Regions from separate parts of the Steroidobacter sp. genome, predicted to be linked through region 2. Evidence: riboswitches for the same ligand, from Rfam matches in the RefSeq annotation. Region 2 holds a riboswitch; each other region holds the start of a gene.

Region 1 (9,698 bases), on a different contig from region 2:
CGCAGTACCTGGAACTGTTTGCCTACGACCTGACGGTGCCGGCGGAGACGCGCACTTCGTCGGCTTCCAAGACCACTTGGAAGATCAACCCCTCGTACGAGTATGCGGACAATCATCGCGTCTATGCGGTCTGGTCGCAGGGCTTTCGCCGCGGCGGCTCCAATGCGTTGCCGCTGGTGGGGCCGTTCGCCGACAACCCGGAGCTCATCACCTATCGTCCCGACACTGCGGACAACTACGAGCTCGGCCTGAAAGGTCATTTCGCCAATGGCCTGAGCTACACGCTGGCGACGTTCAATATCATCTGGGAGAACCCGCAGATCGGCGGCACCACGCCGACCACCAACTTCGCGGTATGGAACGCCAAGGAAGCCGTGTCCAAGGGCATCGAGCTCGATATCAACACGCCGCTGTGGGTGGACGGGCTGAGCCTGTCGCTGAGCGGCGCCTATGCCGATGCCAGCTTCTCCGAGGATTACCGCATCTACTCCCCGTTCGGCGACATCGTCGGCTTCGACGGTCAGCAACTCCCCGGCAGCCCCAAGGAGAGCGCGGCCGCCACGCTCAACTACGAATTCGATCTCAGCAACGGCTATCGCGTGGCCATGTCCTTGAACGACACCTATCGTTCCAAGGTGCTGCTGTCGAACTTCGGCATCCTCGGCAACGCGCCATTGGCCTCGGAGCCGATGAACATCGTGAACGCTTCCGTGGCCGTCAATAACGACTCGTGGATGGTGGGACTGTATGCCACCAACTTGACCAACGAGCGAGTGCTGCTGTCGCCGGGCAACCTCGACGCGGTCACCAACAACCTGAGCACGACCAGCCTGGTCAATCAGCCGCGCGAGATCTTCGTGCGACTGCGCTACTCGTTCTAAGGATGAGCGGCGAGGCGCGTGTCCAATCCGGATACGTCGCCTCGTCGATCAAACGTCTTCACGCAATGAAATTCCTTCGCGACGCAGCGCTCGAATGAGCGGCTCCAGATGCGCTCGGTAACGACGCCAACGACCGGAGGATGAGCTGTAGATGGGTTGGCGAATCTGCGCCGCGCTCGCCGTGAGCGACACCGTCGTGCGCTTGTGAACTTCGACGGCGTGATCGTTCCATTCCAGCCCGCAGTGCGCGGCCACGCCGGCACCGACATGCGCGGGGTCCGCCACGAGATCTTCGTACGTGACTTCGTACAGCGCAGTGCCGAGCAACGCTCGCCAATGCGCCATCAAGCTTTCGTAGGCCGCGTAGTACTTCGCCAGTTCATCAAAGTCATAACTGAATGGATACGCTATGCCGAACAACGTTCGATACATGGCGAAGCAGCTGTCGACGGGGTGACGATTCACCAGCACCAGCTTCGCGCCGGGCATCGCACGATGAATGGCGCCGAGATACAGATAATTCATCGGCAGCTTCTCGATGACTCGGTCGCCCTTCGTAGCTCCACCTGCCAGTTGCTCGTATTTCGCGGCGACCGACGCTGGATCCGCGGCTGCGGCGCCAGCGAACACATCGCCTCGATCGCGCGGCGCCGCCGATAGCAGCGCTTGCGAGAAATGCTCGGTCTCGCCGTTCGATCGCACGCCGCTCAGGCCCATCAGTATATGTTCGAGCAGCGTGGTGCCGGATCGCGGCAGGCCGACGATGAAAATGTGCCGGCTCGGCTGAGCAGGCGACTGCTGCAATGGCGCGGTCTGAAACACTTCCTGGATGCGCTGGAGCTTGCGCTGATCCACGGCAATGTCATATGAGAGATGGCGACGGCGAATCGCGGAGGCGTCGCGCAGATGCTGGAACGCCTCGTCATAGCGCTTCAGATCGTCGAGCTCCTTGGCAAGCGCGTAGCCAAGAAACATTCGCGCCCGATCGTCGCGGCTATTCCGCGAAAGCTCACGCCGCAGCTCGTCCAGATGATTGGCATCGCTCGTTTGAACGCGCAGTTCCGAGCGCAACTGAAACGTTGCATAGCGCATCTGGTCGAGGGCGATGGCGCGATCGCAGGCGTCTTCCGCCTCCCGCAACCGTCCCAGGCTGCGCTCGCTCGATGCAAGGTTGTGCCAGAACCGAGGATCCTTCGGCGCCAGGTCGACCGTGCGCCGGTACAGTGCATTCGAGCGCTCATGCTGTCCCAGTAGTGCAGACACGTGCGCCAGCGCGTCGTATGCGTCGGCAGGCCCTTGCTGACATTCGAGCGCTCGGGCAATCACCGACTCGGCATCGTCACGGCGGCCCAACTGCAACAGTATCGTCGCAAGCATGCCATGCGTCGGCTGGCACATGCGCTGGCCCGCCACGGCGGCCTGCGCCCACGGCAGCGCGTCCGCGAATCGACCCGCCGACATCAGTTTGTGCGCTTCGATCTCCGGATGAGATGACATGAGACGACCCGTGCGATGCTCGGGCTTCGATTCTTAACACGTCGCCGATTTGGTCGAAAACAATTTCGGGTAATGCCGCTCATAACCGCGTCTTATGAGCCGGCGGTCAGCGCCCCGCCTTACCTTCACGCTTCAGGATGGCTCGAACCTCATCGTGCGGCAGACCGTAGACTCGATGTCCGTCGCGGCCGGTCATGGTCTTCGCCGCAACCATGGCATTGAGGATGGCTTCCTCGGTGGCCTGGACCGCGCCCTCGAAGATCGAGTTCAACAGCGGATTCGGGTAAGCAGCGACCGAGATGTTGTCCATTTGTTGGCTGTGCAGTTGCGGATTAGCAGTGGAGAACGCGACGAAAATATCACCGGAGCTTTCGCGCCCGATGTCGCCCAGGCGACCCATCGCATGAGCTGGACGCTTGGCGAGACGCTTGAGTTGATGCGGCAACAACGGCGCATCGGTGGCGATCACCGCGATCATGGAGCCGTCGCCCGGCTTCTCGGCGCCTGGCTTGCACTCGGGCAATTTTTCAATTCCCGAAGGCTGCGAGCGGCAAGCAGCATAGCGACCCTTGAGCTCCTGGCCGACCTGCGCCCCGGCGATCCGCAGGTCCGCCTGCAAGCCGAAGTTACATTGGACCAGCACGCCGACGGTGTATTGCCCCACCGTGGTGGTAACGATGCGGGATGACGTGCCGATACCGCCTTTGAAGCCGAAACACACCATGCCGGTGCCGCCGCCCACGCTGCCTTCGGCGACCGGACCGGATTTGGCGATCTGCAATGCATCCAGCGCATGCTCGCGCTTCACGTGGAAGCCGTCAGTGTCGTTGAGGAAGCCGTCGTAGGTCTCCGCAACCATCGGCGTGAACCAGGAGCCCGGCCACTTCTTGTCCACGATCCAGCCAACGACAGCATCGCGCACCACGCCGACGCTGTGCGTGTTGGTGATCATGATCGGCCCGTCGAGATAACCGCGCTCCTCCAGCCAGATCGTGCCGGTCATTTCGCCCGCGGCATTGCTGGTCTCCCAGCCAGCGTACACCGGCGCGGTGGAATCTTTGCCACGAGGAATGATGGCGGTAACGCCGGTACGCACCGGCCCCTTGCCGCGCTGAAGTGCACCCTCGCCACCGATCAACGTCACCTGTCCGATTTCGATGCCCGCCACATCGGTGATTGCATTGAGCGCGCCCGGCTTGCCCGCGAGCGGGATACCAATGTCACGGGCGCGGGGTCCCTCCGCAAGCGCGGGGCTCGAAGCGGCGAACAAACAAACGAACAGCAGGGCGAGCTTGCGTCGATTCATTGTGTTCTTCCCCAGTGTCAGGTCGATCGATTGTGCGTGCTCCTCGACCGGCCGGCCATAAATTTCCTTGATCCCCGCCATACGAATTCATTGATTGACCCTCGCACGCCGCGCCAGCATGCTTTGCGCACGTCGAGTTCCCACCGTGGTGGGATTGAAACGGGAACCGGGTGCGATACCCGGGCTGCCCCCGCAACTGTGAGCGGTATGTGCCGCGCCAGATACCACTGAGCCTGTCGGCTTGGGAAGGTGGCGCTGGAGTTGAGCCGCGAGCCAGGAGACCTGCTCGGCGCAAGTCGTCCATTCATCGGCCGGGGTGCGCCGAGCGAACGGGAGTTCCCGAGTGACGACCGGTGTGGGTCGCGCTCGCGAGCGAGGCGATCCCATGGGAGTCGCTTTGCATTGGAACTCTACTCATCATGCGTTCGGTCGATAGCACCGGCGGACTCGCGCAGTTCGCGCCCGCTCCCTTCACTCAGCACGGCGGCCGTCTGACTGACGCTCGCTCGCTGTGTCCCGATGCGCCGAAGCCGTGGATCGATCTGTCGACCGCGATCAATCCGAATCCCTATCCGGCGCCACGCGCGAGCGCACAAGCACGCGCACGACTGCCTGAATTTCAGGAACTGCAGAAACTCGAAGCAGCCGCTGCCCGTGCTTTCGGTGTCGACAATCCCGAGCGCATTCTTGCGACTGCAGGTTCCGAAACCGTGGTGAGATTGTTGCCCCATGTGCTGCCATCGGTGACCGAGGCCAAGATTGTCTGGCCGACGTACACTTCGCACACGGATTCGTGGCAAAGGCTCGGCGTGCCTGTCGGACGTGTCTACAGCATCGAGCGAGCGTCACTCGCACCGGGCACGGTAGTCACACTCGTCAATCCCAATAGTCCTGACGGTTCCATCACCCCGCGTGAGCAGTTGCTCGAAGCTCACGACAGGATTGCCGCGCACGATGGTTATCTCGTGATCGACGAAGCGTTCGCGGATGCGGACCCATCCTGTAGCGTCGCTGATCTCGCGGGCACCGAACGCTATCCGCGCATCATCGTGCTCCGCTCCTTCGGCAAGTTCTACGGACTGGCCGGCGTTCGACTTGGATTTACGATTGCAGCGCCGGCACTCATCGCACGGATTCGAGCAGCGCTCGGCGATTGGCCCGTTGCCGCCGATGCGATCGCCGCCGGGCTTGCGGCGTACACCGACCCGCTGTGGGCCGAGCGCACGCGCGTTCGATTGCGAAGCGCCGCTCGCAAGCTCGACGCGTTATTGATTCGCAGCGGCTTCGACATCGTCGGTGGCGCCAGCCTGTTTCGACTGGCGCGGAGCGAACTCGCGCCGGCTCGCTTCAATCAATTGCTACGAGCGGGAATTCTAGCGCGACCGTTCAATCACGATATCAAGCTGCTGCGCTTTGGCCTGCCGCACGGTGACGCAGCGTGGCGGCGCCTGCGAGACACGTTGAGGGCCAGGCCGTGAACCCGAGATTCGCACTGCTAAAGCACACAGGGCTCGGTCCTGAATCAACCACCCCGCAAACCAGCGCTACGGCCGTTCGCTGGGTCGGCTGCTACGAACTCGCGCCCCCCGCCCCGGCCCGCATCCCGCTTTGTTCAATCCCGCCAAAATCGGATACACACACGCCGCCGGGAACATCTGCGCACGGTAGATGTTGTGAAACATAGCTTCAGACTCGAGGCAGCAGACATGCATGAACAAGTCCCGACTGCTCGCTATGCAATCCTGGAGGCCCCCTCGACGTTTGGTTTGCGCTCTAGTGGCGTCGAGCAGCTTCCGGCCGTACTGCTCGGCCATGGGTTGGCGCAACGGCTGCGCGCTCGCGGGGCCGGACATGTCGAACCGGGCGTGCCGCGTAGTCCGGATCGCGACCCCGAAACCAAAGTAATGAACGCTGCCGCCATCGCCAGCTACACCAGGAAACTCGCGGATGCCGTGGGACCGCTGTTGAGCGACGGAGAATTTCCGATCGTGCTGGGCGGCGATTGTTCCATCGTTCTAGGCACTGCACTGGCGCTGCACCGACGCGGCCGGTATGGATTGCTGTTCATCGATGGCCAGGCCGACTTTTTTCAACCGGAGGCGGATCCCTACGGGGAAGCGGCATCGATGGACCTCGCGTTCGTCACGGGGCACGGACCTAGACTTCTTATCGACTTCGAAGGTCGTTCACCGCTCATCAAGCCGACCGATGCCGTGGCGTTTGGCTTTCGAGACGCTGAAGATCAAGCTGAATACGGCAGCCAGCCGCTGCCGAAGGAGCTGCGGTCATACGACCTGCCGACGATTCGCAAGATCGGCATCACCGCAGCAGCGCGGGAGGCAATCGCACACGTGAGCAGGGCCGAGCTGGACGGATTCTGGATACATGTGGATGCTGACTGTCTCGACGACGCCGTCATGCCCGCGGTGGATTTCCGACTACCGGGCGGCCTGCAACCCGAAGAGCTGGCGACGGTGCTGACGATGGCGCTCGCCAGCGGCCGCGCCGTCGGGCTCGAAGTCACCATCTACAACGCCGCATTGGATACCGATGGCCGCGCCGGAAAGGTCCTGGCCGATCTGCTTGTGAACGCGCTGGCAAGGCCAGTGGCAAGCGGCTAGCCCGACAGTTCTGTAATGCTTGATATAGAAAGGCTAGAATCATCGACCAGCGAATTCCTCCGCATATAGAGATCGATGCAGAAATCCGCGCGAACACCTCGCGTGAGCGAGCAAACACCAAGCCAGGTACGCGGGCGCCCACGAGCATTCGATAGAGAGACCGCGCTTGCTCGAGCTACACGCGTGTTCTGGGTCAAGGGCTATCAGGCGACTTCGATGGCAGACCTCACCGAGGCTATGGGTATTGGAGCACCTAGCCTGTACGCGGCATTTGGCTCGAAAGAGGCCCTCTACGCCGAGGCAATTCGTCATTACAGAGATAATTACGAGGGACTCTTCTGGACAAGATTCTATGCCGCGCGCACAGGGCGGGAAGCGATCGAGTGCCTTCTGCTGGATTCGGCCGCAGCCCTGAGCGGAGCTCGTGGCGACATCCCGAATGGATGTATGGTGGCGCTCTCATCTGTCGGGAGCGAGGGCAATGAGCAACTCGGCGAACTGGTACGTGCGGCGCGCGCCGGCGGATTGGACCGAGTGAAAGGTCGTCTGCGACAGGCGGTTGCGGACGGCGAGCTTCCGGCGTCTGCCGACCTCCACGCACTCGCTCGCTTTGTGCAAACAATCCAGGTAGGCATGTCGATTCTGGCGCGCGACGGCGCAACTCGCGCCGAGCTGGAAGCCGTCGCTCACACGTCGATGGCGAGCTGGGACGCGCTTATCAAAGTTCGTACAAACACTAAATCCACCTCCAGCCGCGCAAAGAAGTCGTCGCAAACTGCCGCGCGCTCCCTGAGCCGTGCACATCGCGGCGCTCCGAAGAAGTGACCCGGCCACCGCAGCGTAAAACGATTTCCTGATTTTTTGAATCGATCGCTACATAAAGCCATTGACTCTCGCGGTCCGCGCCTCTATCGTTTCTGTATCAGTCGTTACAGAAAGGATTTAGCGATGAGCGAATTGACAGGTAAACGCGCCCTCGTGACAGGCGCGTCGCGCGGTATCGGTGCGGCTATCGCATTGGCGCTCGCCGACAAGGGCGCGGACGTAGCAATCACATATGAACGTTCCGCCGATCGAGCCGCCGACGTCGTGCGCACAATCCAGAGCAAAGGCCGCAAGGCGCTTGCCATCCAGGCCGACGCCGCCGATCCAGCAGCGGTCAAGCGATCCGTCGACCAGGCCGCGGCCGCGCTCGACGGTCTCGACATTCTCGTCAACAACGCCGCAATCGCGCTTTACGCCTCGATCGCCGACGTGAGCGTCGCAGACATCGACGCGCTGCTGGACGTGAACGTGCGCTCGCCCGTGCTCGCTTCGCAGGCGGCCATTCCACATCTGCGAGCGGGAGGTCGCATCATCTCTATTGGCTCAGCCGGCGCCGAACGCATCGTTGGCGATACCGGTACGGTGTATTACATGACCAAATCCGCCCTTCACTCGTTCACGCGCGGCCTCGCTCGCGAGCTCGGTTCGCGCGATATCACCGTCAACCTGGTGCAACCGGGTTCCACCGACACCGATATGAATCCTGCGAATGGCGAGTTCGCTGAATTCCAGCGTTCCCTGATTCCTCTCGGTCGCTACGGTGAACCCAGAGATGTGGCGGCAGCCGTCGCCTTCCTCGCGAGCCCCGCAGCGAGGCACATTACCGGAGTCATTCTCAACGTCGATGGCGGCTTGAACACTTAACAGGAGCATTCCATGGCCCAGCGATCATTCGCGTCGATTGCCGAGAAGTTGCATACGCATGACCTTCACGCCGCCATCGGCGAGCTCAGGTAACTTTGCGAACCATGCCTGAACGTGAGGCGTGGCGTTGTGGGCCTCGAAGTCCGCTTGGCTGGCGAAGATCTCGTAGAAGATGAAATGCCCGGGCGCCTCGCGATTTTCATGCAGAAAGTACAGAAGATTGTTGGGCTCGGCACGGACCTTAGCCACCAGCGGGAGCGTAGCCTCGCGCAGTTCGCGCTCCTTGCCCGGCTTGGCGCGAACTTCCGCAACGATGGCAACGGCGCCCGCCGGGATTTCCTCATAGCGCACGACAGGGACCTCCGTCGCCATTGCCGACGCAATGCTCGCGATGCAGGTGACCAGGGCCAACATGACGGAACGGATCGACCATGAGCGATGCATGACGTTTCTCCATGGGCTTGTTGAATGACCTTTCATGAGTTCTGCAGCCAGTTGCCGTGGAAGCCCGGCGGCACGATGTGCGGAATGCGGATGCTGGCCTGAGGCGCATCCGCGAAGTTGCGGGCGTCGAGGATCGTCAGCTCGGTCGTCCTCGCCTTCGCATCGATGACGAAGCCGATCAGCCAGCCCTCGTCCTCCTCGGCCTGCGCGTGGGCGGGAACGAACATGAATTCGCATGGATGGCGTTGCGGCCCGAAGTCGTGGGTCTGGCGCGTGCCGGCCTCCAGGTCGTGTTTGTAAAGGCCCGATCCCAGAAACCAGCCGGTCATGGTCATCGTGTACGCATAGCGATAGGGCTGGCCTAGCCGCCGTTCATCCGGGCGGGGAAATTCCTGCGGGGTCGAATCGATCGTGACACGCTCGACTCGCTTCGTTGCCGGGTCGATCATCCAACGTTCCAGAGCACAGCGTTGCGAATCCGGGCCGGCTTTGATTCTGGAAAACATCCGGTCGTGGACGATCACGTCCAGAATGACGGAGCCATTGGCCGCGTCGTAACTGTTGACGGCGTGGAACACATAGCACGGATCGATTGAGCACCAGATGATATCCCGGGCTTCGCCTTCCCTCGGCAGCAGTCCCACGCGCGCCGCATGCGACGGGTTCCACCTATACGGAAATGGGTGGCGGGTGATGCCCGCCCACAGTGAAAACGTGACGGGTAAGTCGAGAATGATCGCGAAGCGCTTTGTGAACGCGCAGTCGTGGATCATCGGACCATGTTCGATGGGAATGGTCACTTCGCGACGGACCTTCCCTTCGTGCGTGACCACCACATAGCGGATCGCACGCCTGCGACTCACGTCGTAGCAGATGCCATGCATTTCGCCGGTCAGCGGATCGACATGCGGATGAGCTGTGAAACTGCCGTGAAGCGTGCCGCCGAAGTCCGTGTAGCGCAGCGTCCTGAGCCTCTCATCGATCTCGACGGGCGTGCTGCCGGCTTCGACCAGGCCGAGTGTCTTGCCGGCGAAGCGGACGACGTTGGTATTGACCGTGTCGAACGCATTGCGTGGTCCTTCGACCCGCGCTTCGCCAAGAGCTTTGCTCACCGCGGTCGAACGGATCCAGCGGTTGCGGTACCACACGGCCCGCCCCTTCTCGATCCGGATCCCATGGATCATGCCGTCACCCGAGAACCAGTGATACCGTGCCGGGCTCGGCTTCATCGGGTTCGGCCCCATCCGCAGGTAACGTCCG
Region 2 (9,698 bases):
ATGGCGTGAGCGGTCTTCCCGGAGCGCGCGCCACCCAGAATCAGCCGTCGCCCGGCCGAAGTTCGCTCACCTGACTCGTTGTCTTTCATTGCCCGCACTCACAGTTCCAACCGATATGATAACCAACGCCGCCTTGCAACGCCGACTCGACACGCGCACCAAGCCGCAGGGCTCATTAGGCACGCTGGAGACGCTCGCCGTTCGCATCGGCCTCGCGCTCGACACCGACACGCCGGCTTTCCGTGCGCCACAAATGTTTGTATTTGCGGCCGACCACGGCATCGCCACCGATGGTGTGAGCGCCTTCCCACAGTCGGTCACGGCCCAGATGCTGCTGAACTACCTGCGAGGTGGAGCGGCCATCAATGTACTCGCGCGACAGCATGGCATCACCCTGCGCGTCGTCGATGCCGGAGTCGCGACCGACATCGGCGAACATCCTTCCCTTCTGGCTCGCGCCCCCGCCCGCGGCACACGCAACTTCCGGATCGAGCCGGCGATGACAGCCGAGCAGCGCGAGCATGCGATCGCTACGGGTCGGGCGTTGGCGCAAGACGCCCTGCGCCAAGGTTCCAATGCGTTGATGTTTGGTGAGATGGGCATCGGCAACACGGCCTGCGCGTCCATGCTGTTGCATCGGCGGACGGGCTGGTCCTTGGACGAGTGCGTTGGGCGCGGCACTGGGCTCGACGACGTGGGTCTCGCACGTAAGCGCGAACGTTTGGCGGTGGCGTCCGCGCGACGGCCGGAGAAGCTCACTCCGATCGAAACAATCACCGAGTTCGGCGGGTTCGAACTGGCCATGATCACTGGCGCGCTGCTCGCCACGGCCGATGAGAAATGTATCGCCGTGATCGACGGCTTCGCTGTCACTGTCGCAGCGCTGCTCGCCATCGAAATCGATCCGCGAGTGCGTTCCCGCTGCATCTTCAGCCATTGCTCCGCCGAGCACGCGCATCGTCAACTGTTGGCGCACCTCGATGTGAAACCCCTGCTCGACCTCGGAATGCGACTTGGCGAAGGCACCGGCGCGGCGATGGCATGGCCCATCATCGACGCTGCCGCACGCTTGATGACCGAAATGGCCAGTTTCGAATCCGCCGGAGTGGACGATCGCGCCTCATGAACAGCGAAGCGCACAGCGTCCGCCCTTCATGGCTGCTGACCGAGCTGCGCCTGCTGCTCGTGGCGATTCAGTATTTCACGCGCGTGCCCATGCCTTCCTGGGTGGGCCATTCGGCGGAGGATCTGAACGGCACAGCTCGATATTTCACCGCCGTGGGCATCTTCGTTGGAGCCGTCGGCGCGCTGGTGTTGTGGGCGACGAGTTTGATTCTGCCCGGGCCACTGCCGGTCATCCTCAGCACGGCTGCGACTATATTTCTAACAGGTGCATTTCATGAGGACGGCCTGGCGGACACTTTCGATGGATTGGGCGGCGGAGCGACCCGCGAGCGAGCGCTGGAGATCATGAAGGACTCGCGCATCGGCACGTTTGGTGTCGCTGCGCTCGTTCTCACAGTGCTGATCAAAGTTGCAGCGCTGAGCGCCCTGCCTGTGACACTGGCGATCGTTGTATTGATCTCAGGCCATGCGTTCTCGCGTGCTTGCGCGGTGACGCTGCTGTTTGCCGGCAGCTATGTCGGCAATCCGGAGCTGTCACGAGCACGAGCGGTTGCTCAGCCGATGGGACGAGGCGAATTCGTCTTCGCGGCCTTGATAGGTATCGCACCGTTGTACTGGTGCGGCATGCACGCGGTCGCGGGTTTCTTCGGCGCGCTGTTGGTGCTGTACGCCTTGGCTCGTTGGTTCATGCGACGGCTCGGCGGCTTCACCGGCGATACGCTGGGCGCTGCGCAGCAGCTGACCGAAATCAGTTTTTACGTGGCCATGCTGGCGTCGTGGAACTCTTTCTGATCCGGCACACCGCGCCGGCGGTCGCGAACGGCATTTGTTACGGTCGCACGGACGTGGCGCTCGCGGAGACGGCGGACAGCGATATTCAATTGGCCCTCGAGCGACTGCCCAAGTTCGATCTGATCTATTCGAGTCCGGCACAGCGTTGCGCACGCCTGGCGACGGCGCTGGCGCAAAGAGACGCATGCACGCTCACCTTGGCGCCCGACCTCCAGGAGCTCGACTTCGGGCAATGGGAGCAATTGCCGTGGACTCGAATTCCGAGGGAACATAGCGACCCGTGGGCTGCGGATCCCTGGAACCGGTCGCCCCCCGGAGGAGAAACAGAACAAGCTCTATGGACCCGAGTCGCCACCTGGTATCGAGCGGCGCTCCCCGCGCCGGTCTCCCGCTGCGCCATCGTCGCGCACGGCGGGCCGCTGCGCGTTTTGCGTTGTCTGGCGGCCGGCCTGCGCATGGAAGACCGGTGGTCCTGGAATCTGAACTGGGGCGAGCACGCTCGCTTCGACATTCTCCCTGGCTGACAGCATCGGCTGACATGACCCATCCTTGCGCGCCGCGTAATAACTTCCGCGCTGCCCGGGTCTACTTCCCATGAGCGTTGACAGTGCCGGCGAGCGTGGGCGCTTCGAGGCGCTGTGCATGCCGTTTCGGGCCGATGTGTTTCGGTTCGTCTATTGGTTGTGTCGGGATCGGGCTTTGGCGGAGGACGTGGTGCAGGAGACGCTGTTGCGGGCCTGGCGATCGTTGGATTCGCTGGGCGACGAGGCAGCGGCGCGGCCCTGGCTGCTCACCATCGCGAGGCGCGAGCTGGCGCGGGTGTTCGAGCGTAAGAGATTGCCGATGGTGGACATCGATGTGGCCAACGAATCGGAGCCCGAGGCGCTGGCCGTCGACGATCGGCACGAAGTCGCGGAAATGCGGCGCGCGATCCTGAAATTAGATGTCATCCACCGCGAGCCGCTGGTGTTGCAGGTGTTGCTGGGTTATTCCACCGAAGAGATTGCCAAGCACCTGGAAATCAGCGTCGCCGCGGTGCTGACGCGATTGTTTCGTGCGCGACAGGTGCTGCGTCAACAGCTGGTAGGTGCGGAGGGCGCGCGGTCATGAACTGCGAAGAGCTCCGAACCATCGTGGGCGCAGAGCCCAACACCACCAATCCCGATGTGCTCGCACACATCGCGAGCTGCCCGGACTGCGCGCGCTATCGCGAAGAGATGCAGGCGATGGATCGTTTGATCTATCGGGCACTCGCCGTCGACGCTCCTGCCGGGCAGGACGCGGCTCAACTGTTGTCGAGAAAGCGCGCGCCAGCGCCGCGTTTGTGGCGAATGGCCGCAAGCGTGCTCGTCACAGTGCTCGTCGGCGCAATGTCACTGTGGCTGCTGACACCTCGAGAAAGCTTCGCCCAAGAAGCCATCGCTCACATGAAACACGAGCAGTTCTCGATGGTCCGCACGTCGGAAACTGTCGATGCAGCACGCCTCGAGCAGATCATGTCGGCAGCGCGAATGCGTTTGAAGCCGGGCGCAGCGCGAGTTTCATACGCTCAGTACTGTGAATTCCGCGGCCAGCGAATTCCACATCTCGTCGTGCAGACCGGGCAAGGACCGGTCACCGTGCTGGTGGTGCCTCATGCGCCCACCCAGAAGCAGGAGCGAATCGACGAAGAAGGCTTCGAAGGCATGATCGTGCCCGCGCCGCGCGGCGTGATCGTGGTGCTGGGTAAGGAGGTGCCGGTGGACGATGTCGCGTGGACGGTATTGAGCGCGCTGGAATACCGGTGAGATGGGCGCTGGCGAACCAGCGCCCCAAACACATCAGCTCAGCTCGGCTTCTTCATCTTGGCCTTGGCCGCATCGCACTCGGCCTTGGTCATCAGCAAATAACCCTTGCCCTTGCACGAGTTCTGCCCCTGGCACGCATTGGTGGCCGTGCCGCAGGCCGAGTGGCCCTTACACGCATTGACGCCTTCGCATTTGACTTTGGCTTCGTCCGCCGCGTTGGCGGTCATCGCCACGCTGCTGAAAAGCAATGCAGCGGCGGCAGCCATGGCGGCGCGAGTGGCTTTTTGAGTGCTCATGAATCTTTCTCCTCGATGATTATTGGACGTATGCGGTGAAACGGATCGTCAGCGATGCCGCGAACAGCATCTAGCGCACCAGACCGGGCCGGTCGCCATTGCATTACATCCTGGCGAAGTAATAAGCCAGCCACGCCACCGGTCTATAGCCTGACACTGTCTTACCGGAGCTGAACATGCTGAGCGACGCTTTGATGGACCCGAACAGCACGTGGGCGCGCCTGCTGGACAAACTCCAGGCGCCGTTCGCGCTGGCCTCGCGAGTGTACGTGAGCTGGGTGTTCCTGAAATCGGGCTATCTCAAGCTGTCGGACTGGGACAGCACGATCGCCTTGTTCGAATACGAATATCGCGTGCCGCTGCTCTCGCCTCACCTGGCGGCTATCGCCGGCACCGCGGGCGAGCTGGTGTTCCCCACCCTGCTCATCCTCGGCCTGTTTGGCCGGATCAGCGCGCTCGGCCTGCAGGCCGTCAACGTGCTGGCGGTCGTTTCCTATGCGCACGTTCTGTACCAGGAGGGCTTTGCGGCCGCCATCGGCCAGCATTACTTCTGGGGGTTTATCCTGCTGGTGCTGGCCATCTATGGCCCGGGCCCGTGGTCGCTGGACCAATGGCTGCACCGGCGGCGGGCAGGCCGGGCTTGACGATTGCCCGCCCGAACCGCATCCTCGCGCCGCGCGACAAGTTCCCCATCAGGGGATTCAAAGGGAACTCGGGTGTGAAGCCCGGGCTGCCCCCGCAACTGTAAGTGGTTCGCCGCGCGTCAAAAAACCACTGGCGAGGCCGACGGAAACGGGCCCGCCGGGAAGGTGACGCGAGGACTTCAGCCACCAGCCAGGAGACCTGCTTGCCGCCGTCGTCCATCGATCGGCCGGGGTGTGCCGAGAGAGCGGGAATTTTCCCTGTAGAGGCGACCGGTGCATGGGTCGCGACGCGTTTCGAGTTGCAGCCCGTGCGGTTTGTAACTTGCCGCGGAGCCTTTTGTGTCCACCCATCGCTTTGCCCATCGGGCCTCTTCTCGTCTTCTCGCCATTTCCATTTCCTTGCTGTTGCATCCGGCGTTGTCAGCCAGCGCCGCCGGTGTCGATGACGACGTCGAGGACGTCGTCGTCACCGCGAACCGCATCCAGCAACAAACCGCACGCGTTGGCGATTCGGTGACGTTGATTACTGCGGAGGAACAGCGCCGCAGCCAGAAAACGGCCCTCTCCGATCTGATCGCAATGACGCCCGGCGTGACCGTTACCCGTAACGGCGGGCTTGGCGCCACGACGGCGCTTCGTATTCGCGGCGCGGAGACGGATCAAACTCTCGTGCTCATCGACGGCGTGAAAGTCAACGATCCGTCGCAAGCCAGCGGCGGCTTCAACTTCGGCAATCTGATCGCGACCGAGTATGCAAACATCGAGGTGCTGCGGGGCCCGCAATCCACGTTGTGGGGCAGCCAGGCCATCGGCGGCGTAGTTCACATCGTCACGCCCACGCCCGAAGGCCCGCTGTCCGGATCTCTGGCGGTAGAAGGCGGGACTCACGAGAGCGCGTTCGTTCGCGGCTATGCTCAGGCCGGCGGCGATCGCTTCGCGTGGCGAGTGGCCGGCGGCTATTTGACCAGCGATGGAATCTCCGCGTTCAGCCGTGAACGTGGCGGTCGCGAGCAGGACGGTTATCGCAACGTCGGTTTCAACGTGCGCGGCATTCTGCATCTCACTGAGAATATTTCCGCGGAAGTGCGTTCGACCTGGAGCGACGGACGCTCGGAGTACGACGGTTTCCGAGCGCCGCTGTTCGACTTGACCGATACGCCGGAGCACGACAAGACCGAAGAGCTGGCGAGCTACGCGGGCTTGAATATCTCCGCGTTCGACGGACGCTTCGAGAATCGCATCGGCTTCTCTTACACGGACACGGATCGCCAGAATTTCGATCCCAGCTCGACCGTGCCGCTCACGTTCGACGCCAGTGGCAAAAACGAGCGCTGGGAATATCAGGGCACGTTGCGCGTCTCCGATCGGCTCACTGGTATCGTCGGCCTGGAATCGGAACGTTCCGACATGAGCTCCGCGTCGCCCACGGAGTTCGAGCCGAATCCCACGCCAGTCGCGGACGATGTGCAGATCGACAGCGTGTATGGACAGATTACTGCGACGCCGATCGACGCTGTGACGTTGAGCGCGGGCGTTCGCCACGACGATCACGACACGTTCGGCGGCAACACCACCAACCGCGCGTCCGTCGCCTGGTCGGCCACTTCTTCCACCATTCTGCGCGCCAGCTACGGCGAAGGTTTCAAAGCGCCCACGCTGTATCAGCTGTACAGCCTGTACGGCAACGTGAACCTCGAGCCCGAACAGGCCGACAGCTGGGACGCCGGCGTGGAGCAACGCTTCTTCGATTCGAAACTGGCCGTATCGGCGACCTACTTCGACCGCGACACGGACAACATGATCGACTTCGTGTCCTGTTTCCGGGTGACCACGCCGGAATGCCTGGCGAAACCGGACGGTTATTACGAGAACGTGCAAAAGACCAATGCGGAAGGCGTCGAGCTCGCACTGAATGCGCAGCTCACCGAACGATTGGTCCTCTCCGCGAATTACACGAACATGGAGACGGAGAACACTGCGCGCGGCACTGCAAACTTCGGGCGCTCGCTGCGGCGTCGTCCGAACGAAACGGCCAATGCGCAACTGAGCTACGACTGGCCCATCGGCCTCACGACTACAGTGGCCGTACAGCATGCTGGCCGCAGCTTCGAGGATGCCGCCAACAGGATCATTTTGGACGGCTACACACTGTTCGACTTCCGCGCTTCATATGCCGTCAGCGATTCGCTGGAGGTGTTTGGCCGGATCGAGAACGCGTTCGACGACGAGTACGAAACCGTCTTTGAGTACGGCACGCCCGGCCGCACGTACTACGGCGGCGTCCGGCAGCGGTTCTGATGAACAGCGGCGCCGATATCGCAGCCGGCCGATTTGCCCATCACGGCGGTCGGCTGTGCGTCGCGCGCTCGCTGTTTCCAAACGTGCCGCAGCCGTGGATCGATCTGTCCACAGGGATCAATCCATCGGCGTACCCAGCGCCGCGAGCTTCGGCTCGCGAGCGCAATCGTCTGCCTGAGCCGACCGAGCTGGCGAGATTGGAATCCGTGGCCGCCGCGGCTTTCAACGTCGATGATCCTTCACGGGTGGTGGCGACCGCCGGGACGGAGAATGCACTACGACTGCTGCCGTATGTGATGAAGATGGCTGCGGCCGTTGTCGCTGGTCCGACTTATAGCTCGCATGCAGACGCTTGGTCTCGCGCCGGAATCGAAACGCAGGTTTGCGCAGACGCGGACTTGATGGCGCGGGCCGTCGCGAACAGCGCATCGAGCGGGCGCGATGCCGCGCCCGGCAGAATTGGCGGCGGCGATGTCGCGACAGCGATGACCGTCGTCAATCCAAACAACCCCGATGGGCGCGTGCTTGCTCGAGAGCAGTTGCAGTCGTTGCATGACTCGTTGCACCCGAGCGGCGGCGTGCTGATCGTCGACGAAGCTTTTGCCGACCTGGAACCACAGCACAGCGTCGCGGCGCTCGCAGGCAGTGCTAGCGCGCCCAGCACGATCGTGTTGCGGTCGTTCGGAAAGTTTTATGGACTGGCCGGCGTGCGGTTGGGCTTTGTTATCGCCTCTGCCGCCATTGCCACTCAACTGCGTCACGTACTGGGCGATTGGCCGATCTCGGCCGACGCGCTCCGCGCTGGACTTGCGGCTTACGCGGACAACGCGTGGGCTGAAAAAACTCGCCGCCGATTGAGCCGCGCCGCGGAGCGGCTGGACAAGTTGCTCATCGGCGGCGGGATGACCATCGTCGGCGGAACTTCGCTGTACCGATTGGCTCGCGCTCCGAACGCGCGTGCTCGATTCACGCAGTTGATCTCACACGGCATTCTGGCTCGGCCCTTCGATTACGACAGCACGTTGTTACGCTTCGGCCTGCCGCTCGCATCGAACGATTGGCGACGCCTCGCCGACGCGCTGAAGGTGCAACCATGAGCACACCGATCGACGGCCTTTCCGACGCTAACCAGGCCGAAGCCGAGCGCGATCGACTTCACGCCGAAGAGATGAAGCGCCGGCAGGCCGAACGGCGCGCCGAGCGCGCGACCAAGAAAGAGCGCGGCGGCTTGCTCATGATTCTCACCGGGCCCGGCAAGGGAAAATCATCGAGCGCTTTCGGCATGGTGGCGCGCGCGCTGGGCTGGGACATGCGCATCGGCATCGTGCAGTTCATCAAGGGCAAGTGGCAGACCGGCGAAAAGCATTTCTTCCGCCGCTTTCCCGATCTGGTGACGTTCGAAGTCATGGGTGAAGGCTTCACTTGGGACGTGCAGGACCGGCAACGCGACATCGCCGCCGCGCAGAAGGCCTGGCAGCGCAGCTGCGAGCTGATCAACGATCCCGATTACGATTTCATCCTGCTCGACGAGCTGAACATCGCGATTCGCAATGACTACGTCAGCATCGCCGACGTCGTCGCCTTCTTGAAGGACCGGCCGCGCGACAAGCACATCTGTATCACGGGCCGCGACGCCCGCCCCGAGCTGATCGAGATCGCGGACCTCGTCACGGAGATGACGCTGATCAAGCATCCCTACGAGGCCGGTTTCAAGGCACAACGCGGAGTCGAATTTTGAGACTCCGGCTGGCAGCGCTGTTCAGCACGCTCGTTCTCGCTGCCACCCCGACATTGGCCGCGGAGGACGCGAATCATCCGATGCGCATCGTTTCGTTGAACATGTGCGTCGACAGTATCGTCATCGAGCTCGTTTCTCACGATCGAATCGCGGCTCTCTCTCATTACGCTCGCGATCCGCAGCGCTCCACGATCTCGGCCGTGGCTCAGCATCTGCCGATTACGTATGAGACGGCCGAGGAAGTCGTCGCACTACGCCCTGACCTCGTGCTCACCAGCCGGCACTCCGCCATCGCCACCCGCAATGCTTTGAAACGAGTTGGCATACGGTTCGAGCTGTTCGATGTTCCAGATACGGTCGCCGACAGCCTGGCTCAAGTCAGGCAGGTCGCACGTTTGCTTGGCGCGGAACGTGAAGGCGAAGTGATGGTGGCCCGCATCGAAGCAGCGCTGCAGGCTGCGCGGTTGCCCCAGGATCAGAAACCATTGACCGCTGCGATCTATCAGCCGGGCGGCTTGTCGGCGGGCGCGAATACAGTGGTTGGCGAGTTGATGGAGCTCACCGGGCTGCAGAACATCGCCGCGCGTTACGGGGTCACGCAATATCGTCCGCTTCCTTTGGAAGTATTGGTCGCCGCGCCGCCTGATGTTTTGCTGGTGGGCGAGACTTCGCCGGGAGCGCCGATGCGGGAGGAGAAGGTCGTGAAACATCGCGCCTTGCGAGCTTTGGAATCTCAAATGACTCAATCCGTGTTTCCGGCGAGACTGTTGTATTGCGCCGGCCCGACCATGATCGAATCCGTCGCCGCGCTGGTGCGCGCGCGTGAGAAAGCTCAACTAACCTTATTGTCGGCAGGGAGTGCGTTGTGACGGTTCGTCGCTGGGCGCTTCCATCGCTGCTGGCGCTGGTCGTCATTCTTGCGTTGCTGTCTATCGCGGTCGGGCGCGTGACGCTCACTTGGGATGTCTGGTCAGCACAGGACGCGGTGAGCCGCGCGATTCTTGTTGAGCTGCGCCTA
Region 3 (9,698 bases), on a different contig from region 2:
CTTGCCTCACGGAAAGCGCTGTGTTCATAACTTCCGAACTGGATCGCTGGTTCGCACGGGAGATCCTCGCCCACGAGGCGGCGCTCACGCGCTATCTGCAACGCGCCTGGCAGCGAGCGACAGACGTTCCGGATCTGCGGCAGGAGATCTACGTCCGCGTGTACGAAAGCGCCGCCAAGGCGCTCCCCTCCTCGCCCAGGGCGTTCCTGTTCCAGACCGCCCGCAATCTGATCGTCGACAGGGTGCGCCGTGAGCGCGTCGTTTCCATCGACTACACGCAGGATCTGGACGCCTTGAACGTCTTGATAGATGAAATTTCTCCGGAGCAGCGCTTGAGCGCGCGGCAGGAGCTGAAGCGACTGTCGGCGGCGCTCGATCAGCTGTCGGACGATTGTCGCAATGTGATCTGGTTGCGACGGGTCGAAGGCCTGTCGCAAAAGGAGGCGGCCGCCCGGTTGCGCTTGCCGGAGGGCACGTTGGAAAGTCATCTGTGCCGCGGGATACGTGCACTGATGAAGATGGTGCTGGGAGGCGGAACGCCGGACCAGCCACGGGCGAAAGCGAGAGGTTTGGACAATGAAAGCCAGCATGGATAGCGACGTGCCGGAGAATGAGCGCATCGAGGAAGCTGCCGCACGCTGGTTCGCACGTCAGCATGGCGACACGTGGACCGATGCCGATCAGGCACAGTTCGAAACGTGGCTCGATGCGTCCACTGCTCATCGAGTTCAATACCTGCGTGTCGTCACCACGTGGGATCAGTCGGCGCGCATGAAGGCGCTGAGCGCGGGGGTGTCTCCATGCGCCATTCCTTTGCGGGAGTCGTGGGGAGATCAGCGTTTTCCCGTTGGATCGACGACGCAGGCAGAGACGACTGGCGGCGCGCTTGACAGTGCCAGCCGACCGACGCGCTATAACCTGTTGAACTGGCGCTACGCAGCGGCGGCGCTGATCGCAGTGGCGCTGGGAGTCTATATGCTGGCCGTCGCTCCCCGGTTCGCAGCGGATCGCTACAGCACCACGCTCGGCGGCGTGGAGGACGTGTCTCTCAGCGATGGCTCGAAGATCACGCTCAATACCGACACCAGCATCCGCGTTTCCTTCTCCGACCACGAGCGCACCATCGAGCTCGACAAGGGCGAGGCATTCTTCGATGTCGCGAAGGATAAGACGCGACCGTTTGTCGTCTACGCTGGCAACAAACGAGTGATGGCCGTGGGAACGCGGTTCTCGGTGCGTCGTGACCGCAATGACGTTCAGGTCGTGGTCGCCGAGGGGCGAGTAAATCTTGCGGGCTCCGCGGAGCAACTGCTCGCCGCTCCCATGCCTGGCACCTTCCTGGATGCGGGCGCTGTTGCCCGCACATCGAACGCCGCCGTGTTGGTGCGCCCCGATGCCGGCGCCGAGATCGAGAAATTGCTGAGCTGGCGCAGAGGCTACGTCTATTTCGATAACGTCCCGTTGGCCGATGCCGTCGCGGAGTTCAATCGCTACAACACGCGCAAGATCGTCATCGAGGATCCCGAAATTGCCGCGCTCCGCGTCGGCGGCAACTTCCGCTCCACCAACATCGATGCGTTCCTGGAACTGATGCAAAGTGGTTTTCCGATCGCCGTCCACGATGATGGCGATCGCATCGTTCTGAAGGGCCGGTAGGCCCGCTCATTGTGGGGCAGCGTAATGCTGCCCCAGATACTCGACGATCGAACTCACTTCCTGCTCGGCCACGGGCGCTCCGAAGACGTCGATCATTTTCCGAACGCTCTTCTCCCACGCCGCACGATTCATCACCGGCGCGACCATGGAGATGTAATCGAGGCTGTGACAGACGGCGCAACGCGCCGTCGTCACGTCGCGACCGACACCTTCCTTCAGCCGTATGTTTTCTTCTCCCGCGCGCGACGGGCTTGCCGCGAAGGCGCAGAGCGTGAGTGCGAACGCCAGCGCATGCTTTCTCATACGACCTCCAGGTGCAGCGTCTGGATGAGGTTGTGGTGATAACCCGAAGGGTTCGGCGTGAGCTTGTCCGTCTGCTGAGTACCGTTGCGGCTCGTGGCGCGCACCGAGACTGTGATTGGGCCAGCCTTCGTGGTATCGAGCGGAAAGTTGAAGCCTCGCCATGCGAAACGTCCGAGGTCCCGGCCCAGCGTCGTATCTCGCCAGGATCGGCCACCGTCCTGCGAGAACTCGACCTTGGCGATCCCCGCACCGTTGTCCCATGCCCACCCGCTGAGCTCGACGCGACCGCGAGTGAGACGAGCGCCGGCTTCGTGACTCGTCACGAGCGAGTTGACGAGAATGTCCGTGATCGGCGTCGTCTCCGACCCCTCCTGACTTTGAAAGCGCGCGCCGGGGAAAACGTTCGTAGGCACGCGATACGCCTTCTGCATCCAGAAGCCATCGAAGGCCTTGGGCACGATGCGGATCCCGGTGAGATGTTTCATCCAGTAAGTGGCCGTCCATCCGGGCACGACCAGCCGCGCCGGCGCGCCATTCCAGTGGGGCAGCGGTCTGCCGTTCATCTCGAACGCGACGAGGGTGTTCTCGTCGAGCGCGCGTTCGACCGGCAAACTCTTCACGAAGTCCGGCGTAGCTGGCAGCAGCGCGGTGTCCGCACCGTCGAAGACGACCTCGACTGCATCCGGGCCGACGCCGACCTTCCGCAGCACATCGCGCAATCGCACGCCAGTCCACGTCGCATTGCCAATCGCGCCGTACTGCCACTGCACTCCCGGCACCCGCGGTGTAAACATTCCACGCCGATTTCCCGAACACTGGTTGATGGCAGCCACGCTCACCCTTTCGAAGCCGCGCTTGAGATCGTCGAGCGACCACTCTTGCGTGCGGCTGTCACCTCCGACACGCAGCCGCCAGGTGCGCACGTCCACCTCGGGAATGTGTGCGAGGTGGTAGCGTACGAAGAACGCGTCGTTGGCCGTGAACTCGGAGCGCAGATCCGCGAGCGGAGTTTCGAAGTTCGGTGGCCGGAACGTGTGCTTGATCAGCTGCTTTTTGCGAGGCAAAGCGAACAGTTCGGGGTTCGCCGCCTCGGCCGCCAGCGCAGGGCCACCGATGTCTGCAAGCAGGAGGGATCCGCCCAAGCTGGCAATCATCCGGCGACGCGTGATCATGTCCGATCTCCGACTGTGGAGTACCTGGCAATGGTACTCTGTCTGCTCATCGCTGGCGCCCGCGAATCGAAACCGTATGTACTTGCCGCCCCATTTCGCCGAATCCCGGCCCGAGCAGCTCTTTCGCCTCATCCGCGAATATCCTCTGGGAATGCTCGTCACGCATACGTCCAGCGGCTTGGAGGCCAACCACCTTCCCTTTCTGCTCGATGAGGAGCGAGGCGCGTTCGGCACCCTGTTGGCACACGTGGCACGCGCCAATCCGATATGGCAGGAGGTCAACGATGGCGCCGAGGTGTTAGTCGTGTTCCGTGGAGCCCACGGTTACATCTCGCCCAATTGGTATCCGAGCAAGCAGGAGACTCATCGACATGTGCCTACCTGGAACTACGAGGTGGTGCATGCCCATGGCCGGATTCATGTGCGTGAGGACGAGAAGTTCGTCCGGGGCGTGGTGGCGCGCCTGACCCGGACGCACGAGGCCGGTGAGCCACGCCCTTGGAAGATGAGCGATGCGCCAGAAGATTACATCGCCGAGCTATTGAGCCACATCGTCGGCATCGAGATCGAGCTCACGCGAGTCGAAGGCAAACGCAAGCTCAGCCAGAACCGCGACGCTCGTGACTTTGAGGGCACGGTCCGCGCTTTGGAAGATCGAGGCCGCACGGATCTCGCATCGGCGATGAAACGCGCCGCCGATTGAAACGCATGCTCAAGCCCAGTTCAGGGCAACGGCGGTCAACAGCAGATATCGCCCCACCTTGGCCAACGTGACGAGCAATAGGAAGACGGGCAGCGGCTCACGCAAAACCCCTGCGATGACGGTCAGCGGATCTCCGATGATCGGCATCCAGCTCAACAGCAACGACCATCTGCCGTAGCGCTGATACCAGCTTCGATAGCGCTGCAATGCCTCCGGGCGAACAGGAAACCAGGAGCGCTCGCTGAAGCGCTCGAACAATCTTCCCAGCCCCCAGTTGACCGTCGCTCCGAGCACATTGCCTATGCTGGCAACCGTGACCAGCAGCCACGCAGGATAGGCATCGGTCAGCAGCAACGCGACCAGCGCGGCCTCCGACTGCATCGGCAGAAAAGTGGCGGCCAGAAAACCGGCGAAAAATAGTCCCGTGTAGATCGCCAGATCCGGCATGTAGGCGCGAAGAGATACGACGTCCATCGATCCTGTCACGTTCACACCCCGGGCCGCAATAGTTGCATGGAACCGGATCAGAACGCTTCGTCGAAGGCGACCTCTCCCTGCACGCCCACCTGATAAGCCGAAACGCGGCGCTCGAAAAAGTTCGTCAGCTCCTGCACGTCCTGCAGCTCCATGAACGCGAACGGATTGCGAACGTTGTAGCGCGTCGGCAAATGCAACGCCCGTAGCCGCTGGTCGGCCACGTACTCCAGGTACTGCCGCATCTCGTTACGCGTGAGGCCAACGACACCGCCTGATAGCACGTCTTCAGCGAATGCAGCCTCGCACTCCACCGCCTCTTCGATCATCGTCTGCACCTGCCGAGCCCACGAAGCGTCGAACAGATGCGGCTCCTCACGGCGCACCGTGTTGATCACCTCGAACGCGAACGCCATGTGCGCGCTCTCGTCGCGGAACACCCAGTTGGTGCCAGCGGCCAGTCCGGGCAGCAGTCCGCGCGAGCGAAGGAAATACACATAAGCGAACGCACCGAAGAAGAACAATCCCTCGATGCAGCTGGCGAAGCACGTGAGGTTGAGCAGGAAGCGGCGCTTGTCGTCGTCGCTGGCGATGCGCTGCAAATCGAACACTGCATCGGTCCATTTCTGGCAGAACTCAGCCTTACGGCGAATCGAAGGAATGTTCTCGATGGCCGCGAACGCCTGAGCGCGCCGCTGCTGATCGGGCACATAGTTGTCGAGCAGCGTCAGATAGAACTGAATGTGCAGCGCTTCCTCGAACAGCTGGCGCGACAGATACATCCGCGCCTCTGGCGAATTGATGTGCCGGTACAAGCTGATGACCAGATTGTTCGACACGATCGAATCGCCAGTGGCGAAGAACGCCACCAGCCGCTCGATCAGGTGCCGGTCGGCTGGCGTCATTCGCTGCGACAGATGGCCAAGGTCGATCTGGAAGTCGATCTCTTCGACCGTCCAGGTGTTCTTGATCGCCGCCCGGTACATGTCGTAGAAGCGCGGGTAACGCATCGGACGCAATGTGAGATCGAAACCGGAGTCCAGCAACGACGATTTACCGGAAGTCATGACGGCGCTCACTGGCAGGCCTCGCACATTTCAGGGTTTTCCAATGAACACACCACTGCGGCTGTGTCGCTGACTTGCGCCTGCGTCGCCTGCACCGTCGTCTTGGCGATATTGGTCGCCGGGCGCGAGCGCAGGTAATACGTCGTCTTCACTCCACTCTTCCACGCGTACATATACATGCTGGAGAGCTGTCCGATCGTGGGGTTGGCGATGAACAGATTCAGCGACTGGCTCTGATCGATGTACGCGCCACGAGACGCTGCCAGGTCGATCAGTGCGCGCATCGGCACTTCCCACGCCGTGCGATAGATCGCACGCAGCGCCTCGGGAATATCAGCAATGCCTTGCACCGAACCGTCGGCGAGTTTGATCCGATTGCGGATCTCATCGGTCCACAAGCCGAGTTGCTTCAGCTCGTCCACGAGATACCGGTTCACCTGCAAGAAGTCACCCGAGAGCGTCTCCCGCTTGAACAGATTGGAAACCTGTGGCTCGATACACTCGTAGCAACCCGCGATGGATGCGATCGTGGCCGTCGGCGCGATGGCGATCAGCAGGCTATTGCGCAAGCCGTGCGCCTTGATTTCATCGCGCAACGCATTCCACTGCGCCACATCCGATGGCGTGACACCCCAGCTGTCGAACTGCAACTCGCCGTCGGCCGCGCGCGTGTCCTTGAACGCATCGTGCGCGCCAAGCTCGCGGGCCAGCTCCATCGAGGTGCGGAGCGCATGGAAGTAAATCGTCTCGGCAATGCGCGTCGACAGCTCCTTCGCCTGCGGACTGTCGAATCCCAGCCGCATCTGGAAAAACACGTCCTGCAAGCCCATCACGCCCAGTCCGACCGGCCGCCAACGCATGTTCGAGGCCCGCGCCGTCCCGATCGGATAGAAGTTCAGATCGATCACGCGGTCCAGCTGGCGCACGGCCGTCTGCACCGTTTGCGCAAGCTTGTCGAAATCGAACGAACCGTCGACCACATGCCGGCCGAGGTTGATCGAGCCGAGATTGCACACGGCGGTCTCGCCTTCGCTGGTGACCTCGAGAATTTCCGTACAGAGATTCGACAGATGAATCACGTTGCCGGCGCGCGCCGTCTGGTTGCCCGCGCGATTGCACTTGTCCTTGAAGGTCATCCAGCCGTTACCGGTCTGCGCCAGCGTGCGCATCATCCGGGCATACAGATCGCGTGCACGGACTGACTTGCGAGCCATGCCCTGCGCTTCGGCCTGGATATATGCCGCTTCGAATGCTTCGCCCCACAAGTCGGGCAGCTGCGGCACGTCCTTCGGATCGAACAGCGACCACATCTCGTCCTCTTCCACCCGATGCATGAACAGATCGCAGATCCAGTTGGCGAGGTTGATGTGATGCGTGCGACGGCCCTCGTCGCCGGTATTGTCGCGCAATTCCAGAAACGCCTCGATGTCCGCATGCCACGGTTCCAGATAAACGCAAGCCGCCCCTTTGCGCTTGCCGCCCTGATTTACCGCCGCGACCGACGAATCGAGCGTCTTCAACCAGGGCACGATGCCATTGGACAAACCATTGGTGGCGCGAATCAACGAGCCTTCCGAGCGCACCCGGTGCCACGCCACGCCGATGCCGCCGGAGAACTTGGACAGCAGTGCGATGTCCTTGTACTTGTCGTAAATGGATTCGAGCGAGTCAGCCGGAGAATCGAGCAGGAAACAACTCGACAGCTGCTCGTGCCGGGTGCCCGCGTTGAACAGCGTCGGCGAACTGGGGATGTAATCCAACGACGAGAACACGTGATAAAGGTCGATAGCTTCGTGCACGTTGGTGCTCAACGCGCAGGCGATGCGCATCCAGAACTGTTGCGGCGACTCCAGCGCGAGCCGGCGCGTCGGATGTTTGAGCAGATAACGGTCGTACAGCGTCTTCAGGCCGAAGTACTCGAACTCCTGCGTACGGCGCGCGTCGATGGCGTCGTTCAACTTACGCGCATTGCTCTCGACAAAGCTCATCACACGTTCGTTGATCAGCCCCACATCGAAGCCGAGGCGGATGGACTGCGAGAACGAGTACACGCCCTGCCCCTGCACTTCCTTGTCGATGAACCCCGCCAGTAACCGCGCCGCGAGTCGCGAATACTCCGGCTCCTCGAACGTGAACGAAGCGGCCGTGCGGATCGATAACTCATCCAACTCGCGCGTGGTCGCGCCGTCGTAGAGACCCGCGATTGTCTTCAGCGCCACTCGCATGGGATCGACTGCATCGAGGCTGTCCGCACAACGCGAAACAGCGCGAACGATCTTGTTGACGTCGACCGCTTCGCGCTCGCCATTGCGCTTGGTGACGCGCATCTGCGTGCGAGCCGAATGCGGCGGCGTCAAATGAAAATCGGCCTGATGAGAATCGGCGAGCGTTGCCATCATGTTCTTGTCCCCGAATCGATGGGGCTCGCGGACAAAAGACGACGAACAGCCCGCGCGCTCGGCACGAACCGTTACGACGGCCTTCGCTCCCGCGAGCGAGATCGGGTTATCGATGGAGGAATGCGGACAACGGAGACGCGCTTGCCTGCGAACGCAGCGACGCGAACATCCGCCTGCCCTTTCCCACGAGAGCCCGACAGCCTGTGCGCGCCTCGTCGACGCGCGATCCTCGGCAGGTCTTCGGGCTCATGGGCTTCGGTTACTTCTCGTAGCCGACCTACTTGGCGCCGCTTCCCAGGCTTCGAAGCCCAGTGCATTTCACGCCGTTCGTTCCCAATTACCGCTGCGGGGCAGCCCCGGAATGCGCGCCATGGCTAGCGCGGTCACCGGGTTCCCTTTTCAGCCTGCTCCAAAATACTGGGGCAGGCACCGAGGATGGACACAAGATATTGTGGTTCTCGGCGGGCGTCAACACCGACGACGCGACCGAACTAAAAGCTGGCGCTGAGTGTCACCCGAACCGTGCGCGGCTCGACGGGGTGGAAATGAATGTCTTCCACCGGCTCGGTCTCGTTGGCGAGCTGCGATTCATAGAAATACGTGATGTCGTTATCTTCGCTATCGAACACGTTGTAGACGGCCGCGCTGATTTTGTACCGCTGCCAGAACCGATAGCCGGCCTCCAGGTTCACGAGCGTGGTCGAACTCGAACGCACGCGATTGTCTTCGATGAGCGGCGCCGAGCCGAAGTGACGGAAGCGCGCGCCGCCGAACCAGCCCCTAGGATGATCGATGGCCAATCCCAGCGACGCGACGTTTTCGACGGCGCCTGGAATTCGGTCGCCTGCAGGGTCGTAGTCACCGAAGCGTGCGTGTGACCATGCGAGGTCCGCGTCAACGATGAACCAGCTCAGTGGATTCCAGATCACGGCAGCTTCGATGCCACGGCGCTCGCTGGCCCGGCTGGCTTCGGTCGTCCCGGCATCGCCGACGAACAGCAACTCGGAATCGAGCTTCAAGCTCCACAACGACACGCTGAACTGCGTGTTGGGCACCAGCGCCGTGCGCACTCCAACATCCAATCCGGTAGCACCCACGAGCGCATCTACCCTCTCCGCCGGTGTGACGCCGTCGGTCGGGTCGACCTGAATGGTCGTGCCGCGCGCGTCATTGCTGTGAAAGCCTTTGCCGGCGTTGAAAAAGAACTCCGTCTTGCTCCAAGGGCCGAGCACGAGCGAGAACTTCGGGCTTGCGATGGAATCGCTCTCGTCGCCTGAGTTTTGCGGGAGGCTCGCATCCACGTCGAACTCGAAGCGATCCGCGCGCAGCCCCACCGTCGTCCGCACATGGTCGCTCCAACGAGTGTCCAGACTACCGTAAACGCCATAGCTCGTTTGCCGAACGGCGTCCTCGCGCGTCGTATCGATTCGCTCCCGAGCGACCGTGCGATACAAGCCCACTTTGTCGATATCGTCGTGACGAACCTGCAAGCCGGAAGAAAATTTCTGCGATCGCCCCAGCCAGTCGAAGTCCCGATTCCAGGACCACTCGCCGCCGTAAACCCGGCGCTGATCGACCTGTTCGAACTGATCGCCGTTCTCGGGATCGGTGAAATAAGAAAAGTTCGAGATCAGATCCAGGTCGTAATCGATTGCATACAACAGCGTCTTGGATTGGCCCCCGCCGAGCGCAGTCGTCCAGTCCGCGGACAAGCTGTAACGATGCGAATCGCCACCGTCGGTGGGATCCACGGTGCCGAAGCGATCGATCGATCCGCTCTGCACGGCACGCAACGGAATTTGATCCGTGGAGCGCCACTCGCCTTCGTAACCTTGCGCCGTGATGCTGAAAGACCCGCCGTCAGTATCGCGGCTATAGCGCAACAGGCCATTGCGTTTGCGATAGTTCTCTTCGAGCTGCCACG

What was found. Region 2 has a riboswitch for cobalamin ahead of VGD45_RS24510 (TonB-dependent receptor plug domain-containing protein). Riboswitches for the same ligand answer to the same signal wherever they lie in the genome.
Region 1: it holds a riboswitch for cobalamin, as region 2 does, so the genes downstream of both, cobD (threonine-phosphate decarboxylase CobD) here and VGD45_RS24510 (TonB-dependent receptor plug domain-containing protein) in region 2, are expected to answer to the same signal.
Region 3: it holds a riboswitch for cobalamin, as region 2 does, so the genes downstream of both, VGD45_RS25440 (ribonucleoside-diphosphate reductase subunit alpha) here and VGD45_RS24510 (TonB-dependent receptor plug domain-containing protein) in region 2, are expected to answer to the same signal.

What each region holds. Positions count from the first base shown of each region.
Region 1 covers NZ_DASWTF010000041.1:158,979-168,676, reverse strand. Annotated here, with positions in the region: gene VGD45_RS26080 (TonB-dependent receptor) at 1-881, shown strand, start outside; gene VGD45_RS26075 (tetratricopeptide repeat-containing sulfotransferase family protein) at 930-2,378, opposite strand; gene VGD45_RS26070 (P1 family peptidase) at 2,485-3,684, opposite strand; cobalamin riboswitch at 3,802-3,988, shown strand; gene cobD (threonine-phosphate decarboxylase CobD) at 4,104-5,162, shown strand; gene VGD45_RS26060 (arginase family protein) at 5,391-6,305, shown strand; gene VGD45_RS26055 (TetR/AcrR family transcriptional regulator) at 6,381-7,130, shown strand; gene VGD45_RS26050 (SDR family NAD(P)-dependent oxidoreductase) at 7,254-7,994, shown strand; gene VGD45_RS26045 (putative quinol monooxygenase) at 8,019-8,408, opposite strand; gene VGD45_RS26040 (carotenoid oxygenase family protein) at 8,471-9,698, opposite strand, start outside.
Region 2 covers NZ_DASWTF010000039.1:32,501-42,198, reverse strand. Annotated here, with positions in the region: gene cobU (bifunctional adenosylcobinamide kinase/adenosylcobinamide-phosphate guanylyltransferase) at 1-89, opposite strand, end outside; gene cobT (nicotinate-nucleotide--dimethylbenzimidazole phosphoribosyltransferase) at 116-1,126, shown strand; gene VGD45_RS24540 (adenosylcobinamide-GDP ribazoletransferase) at 1,123-1,917, shown strand; gene VGD45_RS24535 (histidine phosphatase family protein) at 1,902-2,441, shown strand; gene VGD45_RS24530 (sigma-70 family RNA polymerase sigma factor) at 2,512-3,027, shown strand; gene VGD45_RS24525 (DUF3379 family protein) at 3,024-3,704, shown strand; gene VGD45_RS24520 (hypothetical protein) at 3,743-4,000, opposite strand; gene VGD45_RS24515 (DoxX family protein) at 4,177-4,644, shown strand; cobalamin riboswitch at 4,666-4,865, shown strand; gene VGD45_RS24510 (TonB-dependent receptor plug domain-containing protein) at 4,984-6,942, shown strand; gene cobD (threonine-phosphate decarboxylase CobD) at 6,942-8,039, shown strand; gene cobO (cob(I)yrinic acid a,c-diamide adenosyltransferase) at 8,036-8,680, shown strand; gene VGD45_RS24495 (ABC transporter substrate-binding protein) at 8,677-9,549, shown strand; gene VGD45_RS24490 (iron ABC transporter permease) at 9,546-9,698, shown strand, end outside.
Region 3 covers NZ_DASWTF010000041.1:20,172-29,869, reverse strand. Annotated here, with positions in the region: gene VGD45_RS25475 (sigma-70 family RNA polymerase sigma factor) at 21-596, shown strand; gene VGD45_RS25470 (FecR family protein) at 577-1,656, shown strand; gene VGD45_RS25465 (hypothetical protein) at 1,663-1,959, opposite strand; gene VGD45_RS25460 (molybdopterin-dependent oxidoreductase) at 1,956-3,131, opposite strand; gene VGD45_RS25455 (FMN-binding negative transcriptional regulator) at 3,208-3,834, shown strand; gene VGD45_RS25450 (YqaA family protein) at 3,844-4,281, opposite strand; gene VGD45_RS25445 (ribonucleotide-diphosphate reductase subunit beta) at 4,359-5,375, opposite strand; gene VGD45_RS25440 (ribonucleoside-diphosphate reductase subunit alpha) at 5,384-7,774, opposite strand; cobalamin riboswitch at 7,989-8,223, opposite strand; gene VGD45_RS25435 (TonB-dependent receptor) at 8,266-9,698, opposite strand, start outside.